4 regions of the Bacillus hominis genome follow, and region 1 is predicted to be linked to each of the others. Evidence: a T-box and tRNA genes for the amino acid it is inferred to sense, from the RefSeq annotation. Region 1 holds a T-box; the other regions hold tRNA genes.
The links. A T-box is a leader RNA that pairs with one kind of tRNA and senses whether it is charged. The one in region 1 lies ahead of alaS (alanine--tRNA ligase), so its partner is inferred to be a tRNA-Ala.

Region 1 (3,183 bases):
ATTGCTTTTTGAGAAATCGCAACATCAATACTTTCCCAAATTTTTTCGTTTACGATACGCTCAATTTTTTCTAATTCGTCAGCTTGTACTTGACCGAAGTGAGAGAAGTCAAAACGTAAACGTTCAGATGTTACAAGAGAACCCGCTTGGTTAACATGCGTTCCAAGTACATCTTTTAATGCTTGGTGCAGTAAGTGAGTTGCTGTATGGTTTTTCACAACGCTACTACGATTTTTCGTATCGATAACAGCTTTTACAGCCGCTTCTTTCGTTAATGTCCCTTCTTCAACAACAACTTTGTGTAAGTTTTGACCATTTGGTGCTTTTTGTACGTCTTTTACAAGAACTTTCACGCCGTCAGTAAGAAGATAACCACGGTCTGCAATTTGCCCACCGCTCTCAGCGTAGAATGGCGTTACATCAAGCATTAATTGCCCTTCTTCACCTGCTTGTAGGCTATCTGTGTACTCACCATTTTTCACAAGTGCAACAACGTTACTTTCTGTTGCAACTGTACCGTAACCAACGAATTCGCTCGCTACTTTAACTTCACCAAGTACACCGCCTTGAACTTGCATAGAATCAACATCTTGACGAGCAGCACGTGCACGCTCACGTTGTTTCTCCATTTCATTTTCAAAGCCTGCTTGATCAACTGTCATACCAGCTTCTTCTGCATATTCTTCTGTTAATTCAATTGGGAAACCGTACGTGTCGTATAGGCGGAACGCATCTACGCCAGAAATAACAGTTGTTTTTTCTTCTTTCGCTTTTGCAATTACTTCAGCTAAAATTGATTCACCATCATGAAGTGTTTCATGGAAACGCTCTTCTTCATTCTTCACAACTTTTGCGATGAAATCTTTCTTTTCAAGTACTTCTGGATAGAAGTCTTTCATTACTTCTCCAACAACCGGTACTAATTCAAACATGAATGGACGGTTGATGTTTAATTTCTTAGAATAACGAACAGCACGGCGTAATAAACGACGTAACACATAACCACGGCCTTCGTTAGAAGGAAGTGCTCCATCACCAACCGCAAATGTTACTGTACGAATGTGGTCAGCAATTACTTTAAATGCCATATCTTTTTCTAAGTCACCATTACGATACTTTTCACCAGAAATTGATTCTGTCGCGCCAATCATCGGCATGAATAGGTCTGTGTCAAAGTTCGTAGGTACATCTTGAACGATAGATGTCATACGCTCTAGACCCATCCCTGTATCGATGTTTTTCTTAGGAAGCGGCGTATATGAACCGTCTGGATTATGGTTAAATTGAGAGAATACAAGGTTCCATACTTCTAAGTAACGCTCGTTTTCTCCGCCCGGATATAATTCTGGGTCACTAAAGTCATTACCGTAAGCCTCACCGCGGTCATAGAAAATTTCTGTATTCGGTCCACTTGGTCCTTCACCGATATCCCAGAAGTTTTCTTCTAAACGGATGATGCGTTCTTTTGGAACACCCATTTTCTCATTCCAAATTGTGAATGCTTCTTCGTCTTCCGGATGAATTGTAACAGATAATAATTCTTTATCGAACCCGATCCATTTGTCGCTCGTTAAGAATTCCCAAGCCCAAGTAATTGCTTCTTCTTTGAAGTAATCACCAATTGAGAAGTTCCCTAACATTTCAAAGAATGTATGGTGACGAGCTGTTTTCCCAACGTTTTCAATATCGTTTGTACGAATTGATTTTTGTGCATTTGTAATACGTGGATTTTGCGGGATTACGCGTCCATCAAAATATTTTTTTAATGTTGCTACACCACTGTTAATCCATAGAAGAGATGGATCTTCATGCGGAACTAGTGATGCACTAGGTTCTACTGCATGTCCTTTTTCTTGGAAAAAGTCTAAAAACATTTGACGAATTTGTGCGCCTGTTAGTTGTTTCATTGTATTTTCCTCCTTAAATATAAAAAACTCCCGTCCCTATAAAAGGGACGAGAGTTAACTCGCGATACCACCCTAATTATGAATTGATTATAATAACAATCAATTCATCACCTCATGGTGCCGTAACGTGGCAAGACGGCAGTGATTAGCTGCTCTCAGGATTAGCTTTCTGTTACCCTTCATTTAAAGCTTCTTTCAGCCATTGGAAGCTTCTCTCTATAAATGGACTGTAACATACTTGTTCCGTCATTGATTTAATGTATTATATGACTAAATATAATAGAATTCTCTTAAGTTTGTCAATGTAGATAATCATTTATATTGTATCAATTACTTGTTAACCATAATTATTCTACTATTCATTTTTAACAGCCTTTTAATATATTATGCATTTATTAATAAAGTGAAACTTTAATCATTGGGGGGTTGTCCATCCCCCAATGATTATTAGCCCTCACCAATCGGGCTTTTACGGGCAGCCCGGCTCCCACCTAACTCCCTCGCATTCGCCGAATTTTGAGGTGGGAGTCTTACTGCCCGCAAATAGCGGGATAAATCGTACTATCCTCATGAAAATGTCTATATTAACTTTTCTGAATATTTTATTTTTGTTACAATTAAATTATTAACACTAAAGGAGCGATTACAATGACAACCTTATTGAACAAGGCTAAAAACATATTAACGGCTGACGAAACAATATTGTTTTACGCAGCATGCTCATTAGATATATTTATATATCGTTCCATCGCAAGGCCAGGACTGTTAATCTTAACGAACAAAAGGCTCTTCTTTTACGGACCAGATTTAAGCAAAAACCCAATATTTGAAGAGTACTCTTTCGCAAAAATTTCTAATCTAAAAGAACAGAAGCGACTTTTCAGTAATCAAATTGTATTTATGTATGATGATGAATGGAAAAGAATAAAACATATTCAAACAAATGATGTGAGCGGGATTGTTCGGCAAATAAAAGAACAACTCCCTAAATAACCATATTATTAGCCCTCTATCATAAATAGAGGGCTTCATATTAAACATCTTCTCTTTTCCAAAGAGGCCTTACATGAACAATCACTGTACGAATAACTGCTAAAATTGGAACCGATATTAGCAATCCTACAATCCCGGCTATCTCTCCCCCAACTAGTAATGCGAGCATAATAATAACAGGATGCATACGAAGCGACTTACCAACGATGTAAGGCGATAAAATGTTACTTTCCAAAAATTGCAAAATAGCAATCGTAATCCCCGCTTTAATGAGTAAACTCGT
Region 2 (3,183 bases), 3.8 Mb from region 1:
TATATCTCCCATATCTTTTACGTTATATCCAATTTCTTCGATTCTTTCAATTACCCCTGCATAACGGATCGCGCTTGGTCCCATATCAACCCCACGACGCATCTGTCCTAAATCCATTGGAACTCCAATAACTGAGATTTCTTTTTTCATAGATAGTATCCCCCTTTTATGCCTTCACTAAATATTTTAAATCTTTTTTATAGTCTGACTCAACTCGACATTTTTCTGCATGGATATACATTTTATTCACTTATATTTACGTTGGAATCCCAATTTTCAAACTGTTCTATGTATAAACTTAACTTAATGAACCAACTAACTTTTCTATCAGCTAATATTTTTATGAGTGCTTTTCTCCATCACCATCTAGGATTACACAAAATATTCTCAAATAACTGGATTAAAAAACACTTCTATATTTAGAAGCGTTTTTCTGATGCTAGTTTCCACACTGCTGCAATATTTTTTGCTGTCATTTCGATATTCTCTTCTGCCGCTTTATATGCTTCTTCTAATGTCATTGGACTGGCTGTAATACTAAACACTGCATCAATTCCCTTTTCATAAACAATTGTATAGTTCGGAGATACAGATCCACCAATAGCAATTACAGGAATATGACGACATTTCGCCCGCTTCGCGACACCAACAGGAGCTTTTCCATAAGCTGTTTGTTCATCTATTCTTCCCTCACCAGTTACAATAAGATCGGCACCTTCTATACACTTATCAAAATTTGTATAATCTAATACAATTTCAATCCCTTTTCTTAGCTGTCCCTTTAGCACTGCAACGACAGCGGCTCCCATTCCTCCAGCTGCCCCCGCACCTGGTATTTCAGATACATCAAAAGACACATGTTGTTTAAGTATATTAGCATAATGTTTTAAATTCTCATCTAGCTCTTTCATCATCTCTACATTCGCACCTTTTTGCCTCGCAAATATAAAAGATGCCCCGCTCAGTCCAACTAAAGGGTTATCTACATCACATGCTGCTTCTAACTTTATATCCTCCAGGCGTGAATCAATCCTAGAAAGGTCAACAGTGGTTATCAAATGCAATGTCCCTCCAGAGGGTTCTATTACCTCACCTTTCCTATTTATAAATCTTGCGCCTAAGGCAGATAGCATACCAGCCCCACCATCATTTGTAGCACTTCCTCCAAGCCCTAAAATAATGTGTTTAGCTCCTTGATCTAATGCATGTAATATAAGTTCGCCTGTCCCTTTTGTCGTTGTAATAAGCGGGTTTCTCTTTTCAATTGGAACGTGTTGTAATCCTGATGCTGCTGCCATTTCAATAAATGCTGTCTTCTTATCCTTAGACATACCATAAAAGGCTTGCACGCTCCCTCCAAGCGGTCCTGTCACACTAAGTGTTATAATTCTCCCCATTGTAGCACCAACAAGAGATTCAACCGTTCCTTCGCCTCCATCTCCAATTGGTACTTTAACATACTCTGCTTTAGGAAAAATTGCTGCAAAGCCTCTTTCAATAGCTTCACATACCTCTATAGCTTTCAGGCTTTCTTTATATGAATCCGATGCAATGACAACTTTCATAATTACCTCCCCCTTATTCAATCCTTTTTTTCATTCTAAACGATATACGGAAAAGTTTCCTTTTGGAATGGAATTTAAACACAAAAAAAGCTTACATCATTTGATGTAAGCTTTCCCCATTTATATGGAGCCTAGCGGGATCGAACCGCTGACCTCCTGCGTGCAAGGCAGGCGCTCTCCCAGCTGAGCTAAGGCCCCTTAGTAATTAAGCGGAAGACGGGATTCGAACCCGCGACCCCAACCTTGGCAAGGTTGTATTCTACCACTGAACTACTTCCGCGAAAATGGTGAGCCATGAAGGATTCGAACCTTCGACCCTCTGATTAAAAGTCAGATGCTCTACCAACTGAGCTAATGGCTCGTAAATGGCTGGGCTAGCTGGATTCGAACCAGCGCATGACGGAGTCAAAGTCCGTTGCCTTACCGCTTGGCTATAGCCCATTAATATTTACTAGTATGGTTATCTTTTCAAAAAAATAAACCCTTTCAGGTTATTTTAAAGAAAATGGTGGAGGGGGGCAGATTCGAACTGCCGAACCCGAAGGAGCGGATTTACAGTCCGCCGCGTTTAGCCACTTCGCTACCCCTCCGACATTTAAAAATATATGGTGGAGGATGACGGGATCGAACCGCCGACCCCCTGCTTGTAAGGCAGGTGCTCTCCCAGCTGAGCTAATCCTCCAAAAGTGATGACCCGTACGGGATTCGAACCCGTGTTACCGCCGTGAAAGGGCGGTGTCTTAACCACTTGACCAACGGGCCAAAAAATAAAAAATTTTCCCAAGCTTCCAACCGGGCTTGAACCGGTGACCTCTTCCTTACCATGGAAGTACTCTACCAGCTGAGCTATGGAAGCATAATGGCTCCGCAGGTAGGAATCGAACCTACGACCGATCGGTTAACAGCCGATAGCTCTACCGCTGAGCTACTGCGGAACAATATAAGCCTGGCAACGTCCTACTCTCACAGGGACAAGGTCCCAACTACCATCGGCGCTAGAGAGCTTAACTTCCGTGTTCGGTATGGGAACGGGTGTGACCTCTCTGCCATCATTACCAGACTTTTATCATTATACACATTCTTTTCAGAATGTCAAAAGGAATTTTAAATATATATTCCTTCAAAACTAGATAACATTGCTACATATTATATGGTTAAGTCCTCGATCTATTAGTATTCGTCAGCTCCACATGTCACCATGCTTCCACCTCGAACCTATCAACCTGATCATCTTTCAGGGATCTTACTAGCTTACGCTATGGGAAATCTCATCTTGAGGGGGGCTTCATGCTTAGATGCTTTCAGCACTTATCCCTTCCGCACATAGCTACCCAGCTATGCCCTTGGCAGAACAACTGGTACACCAGCGGTGCGTCCATCCCGGTCCTCTCGTACTAAGGACAGCTCCTCTCAAATTTCCTACGCCCACGACGGATAGGGACCGAACTGTCTCACGACGTTCTGAACCCAGCTCGCGTACCGCTTTAATGGGCGAACAGCCCAACCCTTGGGACCGACTACAGCCCCAGGATGCGATGAGCCGACATCGAGGTGCCAAACCTCCCCGTCGATGTGGACTCTTGGGGGAGATAAGCCTGTTATCCCCGGGGTAGCTTTT
Region 3 (3,183 bases), 520 kb from region 1:
ATCCGGTGGTTCCGCATGGAAGGGCCATCGCTCAACGGATAAAAGCTACCCCGGGGATAACAGGCTTATCTCCCCAAGAGTCCACATCGACGGGGAGGTTTGGCACCTCGATGTCGGCTCATCGCATCCTGGGGCTGTAGTCGGTCCCAAGGGTTGGGCTGTTCGCCCATTAAAGCGGTACGCGAGCTGGGTTCAGAACGTCGTGAGACAGTTCGGTCCCTATCCGTCGTGGGCGTAGGAAATTTGAGAGGAGCTGTCCTTAGTACGAGAGGACCGGGATGGACGCACCGCTGGTGTACCAGTTGTTCTGCCAAGGGCATAGCTGGGTAGCTATGTGCGGAAGGGATAAGTGCTGAAAGCATCTAAGCATGAAGCCCCCTCAAGATGAGATTTCCCATAGCGTAGCTAGTAAGATCCCTGAAAGATGATCAGGTTGATAGGTTCGAGGTGGAAGCATGGTGACATGTGGAGCTGACGAATACTAATAGATCGAGGACTTAACCATATAATATGAAGCAATGTTATCTAGTTTTGAAAGAATATAAAAAACTTGTTGACTTTAAAAGTTAAATGAGTTACAATAGTTCTTGTCTTAAATGAATACAGTCTGGTAATGATGGCAGAGAGGCCACACCCGTTCCCATACCGAACACGGAAGTTAAGCTCTCTAGCGCCGATGGTAGTTGGGACCTTGTCCCTGTGAGAGTAGGACGTTGCCAGGCAATTCCGGAGGATTAGCTCAGCTGGGAGAGCACCTGCCTTACAAGCAGGGGGTCGGCGGTTCGATCCCGTCATCCTCCACCATTCTAGCCGACTTAGCTCAATTGGTAGAGCAACTGACTTGTAATCAGTAGGTTGGGGTTCAAGTCCTCTAGTCGGCACCAGCAACTATGGCGGTTGTGGCGAAGTGGTTAACGCACCGGATTGTGGCTCCGGCATTCGTGGGTTCGATTCCCATCAGTCGCCCCATTTTTCTTTTAAAATTATAATATGCGGGTGTGGCGGAATTGGCAGACGCACCAGACTTAGGATCTGGCGCCTTTGGCGTGGGGGTTCGACTCCCTTCACCCGCACTTTTAATAAAATAACTCATACATGTCTTGCGGAAGTAGTTCAGTGGTAGAATACAACCTTGCCAAGGTTGGGGTCGCGAGTTCGAATCCCGTCTTCCGCTCCAATTTTCAATATGATATGCCGGGGTGGCGGAACAGGCAGACGCACAGGACTTAAAATCCTGCGGTGGGTGACCACCGTGCGGGTTCGACCCCGCCCTCGGCACCATATGCGCCCGTAGCTCAATTGGATAGAGCGTTTGACTACGGATCGAGAGGTTAGGGGTTCGACTCCTCTCGGGCGCGTTTTTATTAACGGGAAGTGGCTCAGCTTGGTAGAGCACCTGGTTTGGGACCAGGGGTCGCAGGTTCAAATCCTGTCTTCCCGATATTTCAAAACATGGGGCCTTAGCTCAGCTGGGAGAGCGCCTGCCTTGCACGCAGGAGGTCAGCGGTTCGATCCCGCTAGGCTCCACTTATTGAATATCACTTATGGCGGTGTAGCTCAGCTGGCTAGAGCGTACGGTTCATACCCGTGAGGTCGGGGGTTCGATCCCTCCGCCGCTACCATAAGGACCTTTAGCTCAGCTGGTTAGAGCAGACGGCTCATAACCGTCCGGTCGTAGGTTCGAGTCCTACAAGGTCCACCACTCAAAGTTCATATCTCGGAGGTATACCCAAGTTCGGCTGAAGGGATCGGTCTTGAAAACCGACAGGCGGCGAGAGTCGCGCGGGGTTCGAATCCCTCTACCTCCTCCATTTTTTTAAATTAAATATTATATCATCGCGGGGTGGAGCAGTACGGTAGCTCGTCGGGCTCATAACCCGAAGGTCGCAGGTTCAAATCCTGTCCCCGCAACCAAATGGTCCCGTGGTGTAGTGGTTAACATGCCTGCCTGTCACGCAGGAGATCGCCGGTTCGACCCCGGTCGGGACCGCCATTTTTACATAAAGGCTCGGTAGCTCAGTCGGTAGAGCAGAGGACTGAAAATCCTCGTGTCGGCGGTTCGATTCCGTCCCGAGCCACCATTTTGAAATCGCAAGCCGGCTTAGCTCAATTGGTAGAGCAACTGACTTGTAATCAGTAGGTTGGGGGTTCAAGTCCTCTAGCCGGCACCACTTTCAAAATGAGCCATTAGCTCAGTTGGTAGAGCATCTGACTTTTAATCAGAGGGTCGAAGGTTCGAATCCTTCATGGCTCACCATTTTCAATTTAATGCGGGTGTAGTTTAGTGGTAAAACAAGAGCCTTCCAAGCTCTGGTCGAGAGTTCGATTCTCTTCACCCGCTTATCTATTATGGGCCTATAGCTCAGCTGGTTAGAGCGCACGCCTGATAAGCGTGAGGTCGATGGTTCGAGTCCATTTAGGCCCACCATAATTATTCCGCAGTAGCTCAGTGGTAGAGCTATCGGCTGTTAACCGATCGGTCGTAGGTTCGAGTCCTACCTGCGGAGCCATATTATAGAGAAGTACCCAAGTGGCTCAAGGGGCTCCCCTGCTAAGGGAGTAGATCGCGAACGCGGTGCGAGGGTTCGAATCCCTTCTTCTCTGCCAGATTTTGGCCCGTTGGTCAAGTGGTTAAGACACCGCCCTTTCACGGCGGTAACACGGGTTCGAATCCCGTACGGGTCATACTAAAAGAGATAGCATAATCTGCTATCTCTTTTTTGTTGTGTAAAAGCGGACTTTGGATAGTCCGCTTTTTTTATGAAATGTTGTATACTTTTTTCTATTTCAAACGTCTAACTAATAGAAAGGAGAGGGCGATGGAGTATGAAAAGATTATTGTAGAAACATCTAAAAGTATTTATAGGTATTTACTTAAAATTGGAGTAACACCAGTAGAAGCAGAGGATATCATTCAAGACACGGTACATAAAGCATTATTATCTATACCAAATATGAAAATTACTTATATAAAAACATGGTTATTTCAAGTTGCGATTAATAGGCATCGTGATCTAGCTAGAAGGCAAAAGCATATTGAAGAAATCCCGATTGAATCTATTCAACTTATTGGGACGAAGGGACTAGACGAATCACTGTTAAGAAAAGAGCTTCAAGTAGAAATACAAAGCATACTTGGAAAGATGAATCCGGTATACAAACATAAGAAAAACCCTTTCACAA
Region 4 (3,183 bases), 3.2 Mb from region 1:
TGTCAGGTGGGCAGTTTGACTGGGGCGGTCGCCTCCTAAAGTGTAACGGAGGCGCCCAAAGGTTCCCTCAGAATGGTTGGAAATCATTCGTAGAGTGCAAAGGCATAAGGGAGCTTGACTGCGAGACCTACAAGTCGAGCAGGGACGAAAGTCGGGCTTAGTGATCCGGTGGTTCCGCATGGAAGGGCCATCGCTCAACGGATAAAAGCTACCCCGGGGATAACAGGCTTATCTCCCCCAAGAGTCCACATCGACGGGGAGGTTTGGCACCTCGATGTCGGCTCATCGCATCCTGGGGCTGTAGTCGGTCCCAAGGGTTGGGCTGTTCGCCCATTAAAGCGGTACGCGAGCTGGGTTCAGAACGTCGTGAGACAGTTCGGTCCCTATCCGTCGTGGGCGTAGGAAATTTGAGAGGAGCTGTCCTTAGTACGAGAGGACCGGGATGGACGCACCGCTGGTGTACCAGTTGTTCTGCCAAGGGCATAGCTGGGTAGCTATGTGCGGAAGGGATAAGTGCTGAAAGCATCTAAGCATGAAGCCCCCCTCAAGATGAGATTTCCCATAGCGTAAGCTAGTAAGATCCCTGAAAGATGATCAGGTTGATAGGTTCGAGGTGGAAGCATGGTGACATGTGGAGCTGACGAATACTAATAGATCGAGGACTTAACCATATAATATGAAGCAACGTTATCTAGTTTTGAGAGAATATAAAAAACTTGTTGACTTTAAAAGTTAAATAAGTTAAAATGATTCTTGTCTTAAATGAATATAGTCTGGTAATGATGGCAGAGAGGTCACACCCGTTCCCATACCGAACACGGAAGTTAAGCTCTCTAGCGCCGATGGTAGTTGGGACCTTGTCCCTGTGAGAGTAGGACGTTGCCAGGCAAAATGGAGGATTAGCTCAGCTGGGAGAGCACCTGCCTTACAAGCAGGGGGTCGGCGGTTCGATCCCGTCATCCTCCACCATTTATGTCGGAGGGGTAGCGAAGTGGCTAAACGCGGCGGACTGTAAATCCGCTCCTTCGGGTTCGGCAGTTCGAATCTGCCCCCCTCCACCATTTCTTAATTATTGGGCTATAGCCAAGCGGTAAGGCAACGGACTTTGACTCCGTCATGCGCTGGTTCGAATCCAGCTAGCCCAGCCATTAAGAGCCATTAGCTCAGTTGGTAGAGCATCTGACTTTTAATCAGAGGGTCGAAGGTTCGAATCCTTCATGGCTCACCATTTTAACAAAATATGCGGGTGTGGCGGAATTGGCAGACGCACTAGACTTAGGATCTAGCGCCTTTGGCGTGGGGGTTCGACTCCCTTCACCCGCACTTTTAATAAAATAACTCATACATGTCTTGCGGAAGTAGTTCAGTGGTAGAATACAACCTTGCCAAGGTTGGGGTCGCGGGTTCGAATCCCGTCTTCCGCTCCAATTTTCAATATGATATGCCGGGGTGGCGGAACAGGCAGACGCACAGGACTTAAAATCCTGCGGTGGGTGACCACCGTGCGGGTTCGACCCCCGCCCTCGGCACCATATGCGCCCGTAGCTCAATTGGATAGAGCGTTTGACTACGGATCAAGAGGTTAGGGGTTCGACTCCTCTCGGGCGCGCTTTTATTAACGGGAAGTGGCTCAGCTTGGTAGAGCACCTGGTTTGGGACCAGGGGGTCGCAGGTTCAAATCCTGTCTTCCCGATTTTCCCAAAAACATGGGGCCTTAGCTCAGCTGGGAGAGCGCCTGCCTTGCACGCAGGAGGTCAGCGGTTCGATCCCGCTAGGCTCCACTTTATTTTTTATATGTCGGAGGTATACCCAAGTTCGGCTGAAGGGATCGGTCTTGAAAACCGACAGGCGGCGAGAGTCGCGCGGGGGTTCGAATCCCTCTACCTCCTCCATTTTTTAAAAAAGTGGTTTAGTTACATATAAAAATAAATAAGATATTAATTTTTCCTTCATGGAGGTATACCCAAGTTCGGCTGAAGGGATCGGTCTTGAAAACCGACAGGCGGCGAGAGTCGCGCGGGGGTTCGAATCCCTCTACCTCCTCCATTTATTTTTAAAACATAATATCGTCGCGGGGTGGAGCAGTACGGTAGCTCGTCGGGCTCATAACCCGAAGGTCGCAGGTTCAAATCCTGTCCCCGCAACCAATGGTCCCGTGGTGTAGTGGTTAACATGCCTGCCTGTCACGCAGGAGATCGCCGGTTCGACCCCGGTCGGGACCGCCATTTTATGTTGGCTCGGTAGCTCAGTCGGTAGAGCAGAGGACTGAAAATCCTCGTGTCGGCGGTTCGATTCCGTCCCGAGCCACCATTTTTTTATGCCGGCTTAGCTCAATTGGTAGAGCAACTGACTTGTAATCAGTAGGTTGGGGGTTCAAGTCCTCTAGCCGGCATCATTTAGGGGCATAGTTTAAAGGTAGAACTGAGGTCTCCAAAACCTCCAGTGTGGGTTCGATTCCTACTGCCCCTGTAAAGTATATGGGCCTATAGCTCAGCTGGTTAGAGCGCACGCCTGATAAGCGTGAGGTCGATGGTTCGAGTCCATTTAGGCCCACCATATATTCCGCAGTAGCTCAGTGGTAGAGCTATCGGCTGTTAACCGATCGGTCGTAGGTTCGAGTCCTACCTGCGGAGCCATGGCCCGTTGGTCAAGTGGTTAAGACACCGCCCTTTCACGGCGGTAACACGGGTTCGAATCCCGTACGGGTCATAAAAAAAAGAGTCAGCATATTGCTGACTCTTTTTTATTATGTATAAGCCTCTTTTTATCACCGTATTTTCCTGAAATAAATAAAGGGATTTAGGAAAAGCTATGGTATGTATTAAAAGGAGGAGATGAAAAATGACACAAGTTAGAGAACTTATGAGTACTCATATCGTACATTGTACACCGTTAGATAATGTATATGAGGCGGCTGTAAAAATGAAGGAAGAATCGGTTGGAATGATTCCTGTTATTGAAAATAAACAAGTTGTTGGGCTTGTTACTGATCGAGACTTAGTTGTTCGTGGGATTGCTGAAAAACATCCTGGATCTAATCAAATTACAAATGTAATGACAACAAACATTGTTTCAGTTTCTCCAGATGATTCTATTGAAAAAGCTACAGAGTTAATGGCACAATATCAAATTAGACGATTACCGGTAGTTGAGAGCGGTCAACTTGTTGGGATGCTAGCACTA

Region 2: it encodes a tRNA-Ala, which carries the amino acid that the T-box ahead of alaS (alanine--tRNA ligase) is inferred to sense. The anticodon was not compared.
Region 3: it encodes a tRNA-Ala, which carries the amino acid that the T-box ahead of alaS (alanine--tRNA ligase) is inferred to sense. The anticodon was not compared.
Region 4: it encodes a tRNA-Ala, which carries the amino acid that the T-box ahead of alaS (alanine--tRNA ligase) is inferred to sense. The anticodon was not compared.

Annotation. Positions count from the first base shown of each region.
Region 1 is NZ_JAUCFS010000005.1:3,947,445-3,950,627, forward strand. It holds gene alaS (alanine--tRNA ligase) at 1-1,907, opposite strand, end outside; T-box leader at 1,948-2,166, opposite strand; gene QUF93_RS23085 (PH domain-containing protein) at 2,556-2,900, shown strand; gene QUF93_RS23090 (AI-2E family transporter) at 2,941-3,183, opposite strand, start outside.
Region 2 is NZ_JAUCFS010000005.1:155,165-158,347, reverse strand. It holds gene rocF (arginase) at 1-150, opposite strand, end outside; gene QUF93_RS03335 (glycerate kinase) at 420-1,565, opposite strand; tRNA gene QUF93_RS03330 (tRNA-Ala) at 1,691-1,763, opposite strand; tRNA gene QUF93_RS03325 (tRNA-Gly) at 1,774-1,845, opposite strand; tRNA gene QUF93_RS03320 (tRNA-Lys) at 1,851-1,926, opposite strand; tRNA gene QUF93_RS03315 (tRNA-Gln) at 1,932-2,006, opposite strand; tRNA gene QUF93_RS03310 (tRNA-Tyr) at 2,072-2,155, opposite strand; tRNA gene QUF93_RS03305 (tRNA-Val) at 2,172-2,247, opposite strand; tRNA gene QUF93_RS03300 (tRNA-Glu) at 2,256-2,327, opposite strand; tRNA gene QUF93_RS03295 (tRNA-Thr) at 2,349-2,421, opposite strand; tRNA gene QUF93_RS03290 (tRNA-Asn) at 2,426-2,500, opposite strand; rRNA gene rrf (5S ribosomal RNA) at 2,510-2,625, opposite strand; rRNA gene QUF93_RS03280 (23S ribosomal RNA) at 2,716-3,183, opposite strand, start outside.
Region 3 is NZ_JAUCFS010000005.1:4,466,943-4,470,125, reverse strand. It holds rRNA gene QUF93_RS25885 (23S ribosomal RNA) at 1-505, shown strand, start outside; rRNA gene rrf (5S ribosomal RNA) at 607-722, shown strand; tRNA gene QUF93_RS25875 (tRNA-Val) at 729-804, shown strand; tRNA gene QUF93_RS25870 (tRNA-Thr) at 810-884, shown strand; tRNA gene QUF93_RS25865 (tRNA-His) at 894-969, shown strand; tRNA gene QUF93_RS25860 (tRNA-Leu) at 993-1,073, shown strand; tRNA gene QUF93_RS25855 (tRNA-Gly) at 1,103-1,177, shown strand; tRNA gene QUF93_RS25850 (tRNA-Leu) at 1,194-1,281, shown strand; tRNA gene QUF93_RS25845 (tRNA-Arg) at 1,285-1,358, shown strand; tRNA gene QUF93_RS25840 (tRNA-Pro) at 1,369-1,441, shown strand; tRNA gene QUF93_RS25835 (tRNA-Ala) at 1,455-1,527, shown strand; tRNA gene QUF93_RS25830 (tRNA-Met) at 1,547-1,622, shown strand; tRNA gene QUF93_RS25825 (tRNA-Ile) at 1,626-1,702, shown strand; tRNA gene QUF93_RS25820 (tRNA-Ser) at 1,720-1,811, shown strand; tRNA gene QUF93_RS25815 (tRNA-Met) at 1,838-1,914, shown strand; tRNA gene QUF93_RS25810 (tRNA-Asp) at 1,918-1,993, shown strand; tRNA gene QUF93_RS25805 (tRNA-Phe) at 2,006-2,081, shown strand; tRNA gene QUF93_RS25800 (tRNA-Thr) at 2,096-2,171, shown strand; tRNA gene QUF93_RS25795 (tRNA-Lys) at 2,182-2,257, shown strand; tRNA gene QUF93_RS25790 (tRNA-Gly) at 2,271-2,341, shown strand; tRNA gene QUF93_RS25785 (tRNA-Ile) at 2,352-2,428, shown strand; tRNA gene QUF93_RS25780 (tRNA-Asn) at 2,436-2,510, shown strand; tRNA gene QUF93_RS25775 (tRNA-Ser) at 2,517-2,607, shown strand; tRNA gene QUF93_RS25770 (tRNA-Glu) at 2,614-2,685, shown strand; gene QUF93_RS25765 (RNA polymerase sigma factor) at 2,820-3,183, shown strand, end outside.
Region 4 is NZ_JAUCFS010000005.1:713,002-716,184, forward strand. It holds rRNA gene QUF93_RS06000 (23S ribosomal RNA) at 1-671, shown strand, start outside; rRNA gene rrf (5S ribosomal RNA) at 773-888, shown strand; tRNA gene QUF93_RS06010 (tRNA-Val) at 894-969, shown strand; tRNA gene QUF93_RS06015 (tRNA-Tyr) at 978-1,061, shown strand; tRNA gene QUF93_RS06020 (tRNA-Gln) at 1,074-1,148, shown strand; tRNA gene QUF93_RS06025 (tRNA-Lys) at 1,153-1,228, shown strand; tRNA gene QUF93_RS06030 (tRNA-Leu) at 1,243-1,323, shown strand; tRNA gene QUF93_RS06035 (tRNA-Gly) at 1,353-1,427, shown strand; tRNA gene QUF93_RS06040 (tRNA-Leu) at 1,444-1,532, shown strand; tRNA gene QUF93_RS06045 (tRNA-Arg) at 1,536-1,609, shown strand; tRNA gene QUF93_RS06050 (tRNA-Pro) at 1,620-1,693, shown strand; tRNA gene QUF93_RS06055 (tRNA-Ala) at 1,709-1,781, shown strand; tRNA gene QUF93_RS06060 (tRNA-Ser) at 1,800-1,892, shown strand; tRNA gene QUF93_RS06065 (tRNA-Ser) at 1,954-2,046, shown strand; tRNA gene QUF93_RS06070 (tRNA-Met) at 2,071-2,147, shown strand; tRNA gene QUF93_RS06075 (tRNA-Asp) at 2,150-2,225, shown strand; tRNA gene QUF93_RS06080 (tRNA-Phe) at 2,235-2,310, shown strand; tRNA gene QUF93_RS06085 (tRNA-Thr) at 2,320-2,392, shown strand; tRNA gene QUF93_RS06090 (tRNA-Trp) at 2,399-2,469, shown strand; tRNA gene QUF93_RS06095 (tRNA-Ile) at 2,480-2,556, shown strand; tRNA gene QUF93_RS06100 (tRNA-Asn) at 2,562-2,636, shown strand; tRNA gene QUF93_RS06105 (tRNA-Glu) at 2,638-2,709, shown strand; gene QUF93_RS06110 (CBS domain-containing protein) at 2,842-3,183, shown strand, end outside.